Regions from separate parts of the Ammoniphilus soli genome, predicted to be linked through region 2. Evidence: predicted binding sites of a transcription regulator. Region 2 holds the regulator's gene; each other region holds the start of a gene.
The links. The regulator LexA, encoded in region 2, represses DNA repair genes until DNA is damaged. The targets are predictions, from matches to a motif close to CGAACATATGTTCG.

Region 1: the regulator LexA is predicted to act here: its motif matches at 775-788, upstream of recA (recombinase RecA).
Region 3: the regulator LexA is predicted to act here: its motif matches at 1,041-1,054, upstream of ABLT31_RS14360 (WYL domain-containing protein).

The regions. Positions count from the first base shown of each region.
Region 1 covers NZ_JBEGDL010000001.1:463,065-465,333, forward strand. Annotated here, with positions in the region: gene ABLT31_RS02435 (DEAD/DEAH box helicase) at 1-648, shown strand, start outside; gene recA (recombinase RecA) at 899-1,957, shown strand; gene ABLT31_RS02445 (RecX family transcriptional regulator) at 2,040-2,269, shown strand, end outside.
Region 2 covers NZ_JBEGDL010000003.1:212,432-214,700, forward strand. Annotated here, with positions in the region: gene ABLT31_RS08605 (hypothetical protein) at 1-59, opposite strand, end outside; gene ABLT31_RS08610 (DUF896 domain-containing protein) at 190-417, opposite strand; gene yneA (cell division suppressor protein YneA) at 478-771, opposite strand; gene lexA (transcriptional repressor LexA) at 937-1,557, shown strand; gene ABLT31_RS08625 (DUF456 domain-containing protein) at 1,672-2,148, opposite strand.
Region 3 covers NZ_JBEGDL010000006.1:139,603-141,871, reverse strand. Annotated here, with positions in the region: gene ABLT31_RS14375 (DEAD/DEAH box helicase) at 1-31, opposite strand, end outside; gene ABLT31_RS14370 (SET domain-containing protein) at 148-531, shown strand; gene ABLT31_RS14365 (SelT/SelW/SelH family protein) at 658-855, opposite strand; gene ABLT31_RS14360 (WYL domain-containing protein) at 1,075-1,290, shown strand; gene ABLT31_RS14355 (MmcQ/YjbR family DNA-binding protein) at 1,293-1,670, opposite strand; gene ABLT31_RS14350 (SRPBCC domain-containing protein) at 1,926-2,269, opposite strand, start outside.

The DNA.
Region 1 (2,269 bases), on a different contig from region 2:
TACGATATTCCTCAAGATCCAGAAAGCTATGTTCATCGAATCGGCCGGACAGGACGGGCGGGACGCAAAGGTATTGCGTTAACGCTAGTGACGCCACGGGAAATGAAGCAGCTTATTACGATTGAGAAAGTAACGAAATCTATCATCCAGCCTCGCAACGTTCCTACGCTCGAAGAAGTAGCTGAACGCCAGCAGGGCCAATGGAGAGATCAGATGGTAAATCTATTGTCGCAAGATGTAGATTTATCATTATTCAGCAGTATTGTAGAGGAACTCCAACACCAGTTCCCTCTTGATAAAATTGCTTCGGCAGCCTTATATACCGCATTCTCCTCATCCCTGCAAGTAGGTGAGGAAGAAGAAGTATACAATTTTGGAGAAACAGGGGCAACCAAAGGAATGGTCCGATTCTTTATGAATGTCGGCCGCAACGTGGATATTAAGCCACAGGATCTAGTTAAGGAAGTTTCTGAAATGGTGGGAATTACCTCGAAGTCCATTGGACGCATCGATATCTTTGAAAAGTTTACATTCTTTGAAGTTACTGAAGAAGTGGCGCCTTTTGTATATGAAGCCCTTCGCCAATCCCGGATTAAAGGAGCACGCGTTAACGTAGAGCCGGCTAAACCTAGAGGGGCAAAGGCATAGAGAATATATCATGCAAAGGAAAGAAGGCTCTTAAAGAAGGGTCTTCTTTTGCTATTAGCGGGTAAAATTGAAGCAGGTCCATCATTTTTTGACCCTTTTAGCCTGAAAGCAACTGTTAATAAAAAGAGAACGTTTGTTTGTTATTTGCTATTGGCAACAACCGATATTTTAGGTATCATAGATGTGAGGGATATGAGCCTATCGAGGTAGCTTGTATCGTTACTTTAATTGAGGGAAGGGGAGAGCTTTTTTGTCTGATCGAAAAGCTGCCTTAGATATGGCGTTACGCCAGATAGAGAAACAATTCGGAAAAGGATCGATTATGAAACTAGGTGAAATGGCTGCCTCTGCAACTGTTTCAACGGTTCCTAGTGGATCCATCGCTTTAGATATTTGTTTGGGTATTGGTGGTTACCCGCGTGGAAGAATCGTAGAAATATATGGTCCAGAATCATCTGGTAAAACAACTGTTGCCCTTCATGCCATTGCTTCTGTCCAGAAAAATGGGGGGCAAGCTGCATTTATAGATGCCGAGCACGCCCTTGACCCGGTTTATGCGCAAAAGCTGGGGGTAAACATTGACGAATTGCTTCTATCGCAGCCTGACACAGGAGAACAAGCCCTTGAGATTGCTGAAGCTCTTGTACGCAGCGGAGCGGTTGATATACTCGTTATTGACTCGGTCGCAGCTCTAGTTCCAAAAGCAGAGATTGAAGGAGAAATGGGAGATTCTCATGTCGGTCTTCAAGCGAGATTGATGTCCCAGGCCTTAAGGAAGTTAGCGGGAGCCATTAATAAGTCGAAGGCGATTGCGATCTTTATCAACCAGCTGCGGGAAAAGGTAGGGATCATGTTTGGGAACCCGGAAACCACTCCAGGGGGAAGAGCGTTGAAGTTCTACTCAAGCGTGCGCTTAGATGTTCGGCGCGCTGATACTATTAAGCAGGGCAATGATATGGTCGGTAACCGAACAAAAATTAAAGTCGTTAAAAATAAAGTAGCTCCTCCTTTCAAGGTGTGTGAGGTGGACATTATGTATGGGGAAGGAATTTCCCATGAAGGCAGTTTGTTGGATATTGCTGCGGAAGTGGATATTGTCAATAAGAGTGGAGCTTGGTATTCCTATAACGGTGATCGTTTAGGGCAAGGACGGGAAAACTCGAAGCAGTTCCTTAAAGACAATCCGGAAATTGCAGCAGTGATTGAAAAGCAAATAAGAGAGCATTACAGCTTAGATAATCCCGTTATCCAACCACAGAATGATAGCGAAGAAGAGTCGCTAGACGAACTAGAACTTGACTTTGAATAAATAAATAGGTGGCAGTCTGTTCTTTTACTTGAGAGAGCAGACTGCTTTTTTCCTCTGATTTAATAATAAAGTAGGGATAGGTATGTCTGAAGAGCAAGTACAGGGAAATGAAACCAAAATTACATCGATTGAGCAGCAGAAAAAAAACCGTTCTCGGTATAATGTCTATGTGAATGACGAATTCGCGTTCGCCGTGCATGAAGATATTTTGGTCAAATACCGCTTAATGAAGGGCAGAGAGATCGATTCTGCAGAAATGAAGGAAGTCCTTTTAGCAGAAGAACGCCATCGGGCAACTCAGTATGCCATGCG
Region 2 (2,269 bases):
TCAAGCACCATCTTCTCTATTTGCTCTTGGCTTAAACGTAGTTGCATTTGCGTACCCATAGTAATAACCTCCAAGCATATTGTAGGATGACAATAAGACCCAATTCTATTGTACCCTTTTTGCTTTAAATCAGTCGAATCTGTAATGTGCTTCAAAAAAAATGAAGCCATCACAATACGTGACGGCTTGTTAGTGCAGATCTTTCTTCAGTTTATTCTCTCCATACTCTTTTAGGACGTTGCCTTCTTCATCTACAATTTTTAACGAATCTAAGTTAGCTTTTAGCGACATCCTAACAGCCTGAATATATTCCTGTCTTAGAGAAGCTTGTTCTTGCTTTTCTTTTGCAGTTAGTCCAGTTGACTTTGACTTCCGGGCTAGTTCGTTGATTCGTTCGATTTTCTCAGGAGTAACCAAGTAATTCGTCTCCTCTCTAAAAGGTGTTCCTACATTGTAACATAACTTGCCTTAAAGAGTCTATTTGTTAGAGGTAAAGGGGATCTGAATAACTTGTCCCGGATAGATATATGGGTTAGACAGCTGGTTTTCATCAATAATGACTTGAACCATCTGGGAGATTGAAAGATCGTGATCCTCATTATATTGATCAGCAATCTTCCAAAGGGAATCCCCAGTCTGAACGATAACTTCCTCATATTCCATTAAACCGCTCGCATGCGCAGGCTTCATCCATGTTATATTGCCTGCAATATGCACTAAACTCGTTATCAACAATGCCATCATCGTAAACCCCAAAACTATCGATTTCATATCATTTCATCCTTTCTACACGTACGAACAAACGATCTTATATAAATATTAATTCGAACAAGCGTTCTTGTCAACAACTTCTTCGAACTTATGTTTGTATATTTGATCGAACCTTGTTATAATGAAAAAAAAGAAGGTTTTGGTAAAAGCAAGGGGGGAAATAAGATGAAGTTATCATCGCGTCAGCATGCCATTCTTGACTTCATTAAGAAAGAAGTTAAAGACAAAGGGTACCCGCCTTCTGTTCGGGAGATTGGAGAAGCCGTCGGTCTTGCATCAAGCTCAACCGTACACGGTCATTTAGCTCGCTTGGAAAAGAAGGGATTAATTCGAAGAGACCCTACGAAACCGCGAGCCATAGAGATTTTGGATGAATTGGACTTCCCTGAGGAAGAAGCTACTCTACCAACCGTTAGAATCCCCGTGGTAGGGAAGGTTACCGCCGGTGAACCTATCCTTGCTGTGGAGAACGTAGAGGAATATTTTGTCCTCCCAGAGCGAATGGTAGGGTCTGATACGATATATATGTTAAAAGTACAGGGAAATAGTATGATCGAAGCTGGTATTTTAGATGGCGATTATGTCATTGTCAGACAACAATCTGTGGCAAATAACGGTGATATCGTTGTTGCGATGACTGAAGACGAAGAAGCAACCGTGAAAACATTTTATAAGGAAAAGAACCATATTCGCTTACAGCCTGAGAATCCTGACTTAGAGCCGATTCTTCTGCCATCGGTAACGATCCTTGGCAAAGTAGTTGGCGTATTTAGAAATATGCACTAGCAAAATGGGACGCTCTATTTACCTCTTGCTGTTCAAATGATTAACAAAATAATAAATTCGAACAGAAAACAAAAAACACTAGACCATTTGATCCATGGCTAGTGTTTTTTGTTTTTAGATTGCAATAAAAAAGGCGATGATCATAATGACCTGAAGAACCAATTTCACGGCAGCACTTCCAAAAAAAGCAGCGAGAGTGCTGAGAGCTATCTTCATGGACATCATTCCATCCCTGTTCCGAATCCACTCTACAGCAAAAACCAGAAGTATCGGACCAGCTAGAATCCCAAGAGGCCCTAATACAAATGGACCAAGGAGCAAGCCGATAACCGAGGCTATCATCCCTAGCTTGGATCCGCCATACTTTTTCACAAAAAGCAAATTAGCAAGCATATCCGCTAGGACAATAAGCAATGTAATGCCGCCCATTCCCCACCAAAACCATGGGGATAAACTTCGCTCCGCCAGAGCAAACTGATAGATTAAAAAGCCTCCCCATACTAACAGGGCATCGGGTATGATCGGGATGACAATCCCAGCCAAGCTCCCTATAAAAAATACAATGATGACAGCCCAAAACAGCCATTCCATAATACAACCTCCTTTTCTCTTTATTTCCTACGAAGCAAGCCTTGAAACGATTTCAAAAAGCTTATAAAAATTTTTCAGATAGGATATTCGTCCTTCCAATAAAATAGAAAAAAGCAAGGCA
Region 3 (2,269 bases), on a different contig from region 2:
GAATAATCCCTATAGACAAAACAACATTCATTTCTTGATCCTTTCTTTGGAAGACATTAGTCTGCCGTTTCCTTTAGTTGAAAAAAACACTTTCAAATGCTATCCTAAATGTTATTATAAATTCAGTTGAACGCGCAGGTGATGAAAATGATTGAGATAAAAACTTCCCCGCTCAGTAATGGTGAATTCAATAGAGGAGTATTCGCGACACGCGATATAGCGAAAGGAAGTCTTATACATGAAGCGCCGGTCCTTCCTTACCCGAATGAGGAACATGTTTTCATAGAAAAAACAACTCTTGCTGATTACGTGTTTGAGTATGGTACTAATCATACTGCCATCCTCTTAGGATATGGCATGTTGTTTAACCATTCCTATACGCCCAATGCCACCTATGATATTAACTTTGAGAACCACACCTTTGACTTCTATGCTTATACGGATATTAAAGCAGGTGAAGAAATACTCATCAACTATAACGGTGATGTAGATAACAATGATCCTCTTTGGTTTAATGAATCAAATGGATAGGTAATTTGAAACTAAGGGGAAGGATATTCCTTAAACATTAATCTCTTCCCCTCTCGAGTGGGATTTATTCAGTTGAACAATATTAAGGGGTTTGGATGAGTATCCAAACCCCTGTTCCATATAGCTTTATTCTAGTTTGCTTCTGATCGTATTCATTACTTCTCCCTCATCTGGGAACCTCCCCAGCTCCTTTTTGGAGAAGATGATTTCGTTGTCCAGGGTTAGTTCGAATACTCCATCGGAACTCGGAATAAGTGAAAATTCTTTCACACTGTTTTTAAGCTCATTCAAGATTTCTTCCGTCAAACTGACGGCTTTAGGCAAGAAACCTCAGCCTGTTCAATATTCTAGGGATAATCTCTTTTGATCCATAGCGCCCAACTCCAATATAAATTTTGTTATTGAATTTTGTTATTGAATTCAGTTACTATCATCTCCGATTTTCGAATAACCCAAACGTTCTCCATTCTTTCCCATCTTGCATATCCCTTCATCTTTAGAATATAATGCAAACAAACGTTCTTGTTGGGAGGCGAATAAATTATGCTTCGTGATCTTCAGCGATACCTTACCTCCGGTCAGCTGGTTGAGATTATCTACCTGAATCAGCAAGGTCAGATTTCACAGCGAAAACTCAGACTTTACTCGATTGATGGCGATCAGCTCAAAGCCTACTGTTTGACCAGATCCTCGATCCGTTCATTTAGCATCAAAAACATTTTAGCCTTAGCCTCGGTGAAGATAGGGCGGGCTGGGTAGCATCAAGGTAATAGTTGCTTCACCAATCGCTTGGGTGCGGCTCTCAGATACGCTTCCTTTATCAATCCGTCCAGCTCGTTCCAATCAATCGGAAATCCGTTTTTGACAGATACCCACCCATGGTGACCGATATAAGGTGTTTTTAAAAAACGGCCCTGCTGTAATAGAATTTCCTGGGTTTCCCGGTCCGCCTTGAAAGAAAGACCCACATTGCCTTCGTTCTCCCCCATTATGATAAATGACTTCCGATGGACTTTAAACGTTGTATGACCGAACCCGTCGATAATTTCCTCTACCTCTGGCAAAGTTCTAGAAATTAGTCGCACCTTTTCCAGTATTTCAATCCCCTGTTCAGATTTTAAGCTTTTATCGTGTTTCACAATGGACCTCCTGAAACTAAATAATTGAAATTATTGAACCGAGAGCTTCGAAATCAAAATTGCTAATAAGGCAAAGGGAGCCTGTAGTTTCCTCAATATCGTGAACGAAATAAAGTGGCGGAAACAACCAAGCGAGCTTATTTAATGCTGGAACGTGCCCTGGAGTAAGCATCTTCGATCACCTTCTTATGGATCCCATATAACGTTAAAATGGGAGTCAAATAGACTCCCCTATTCAAGATCCTGAGCGGATATTTATTGAAGAGATTGCAAATGCTCAGCGAGGCGATCCCAAGTTTCAGTGACTCCTTGCAACATGCCCATATCTAAGACGGTTTTTAGCGCTTCAGCTGATTCGAACTGTGCCCGGTTAACGAGCTTTGTCCGCCCCTCGTCATCTGCAAAAGTCACCGTTATCAGTGTTGAAGGCATTCCCTCTGCTTCCTTGCCTTCTGCATCAGAAAAATAGTCGACGTATACAATCTTCTCTGCCTCTGCAATTTCTCGATAGACTCCTTTGCCCCAAGATTCATAACCATAAAAATCCCCTTGATTCTCGTCCATGCATTTCATGCAGTAGTGCCATATGCCGCCAGGCC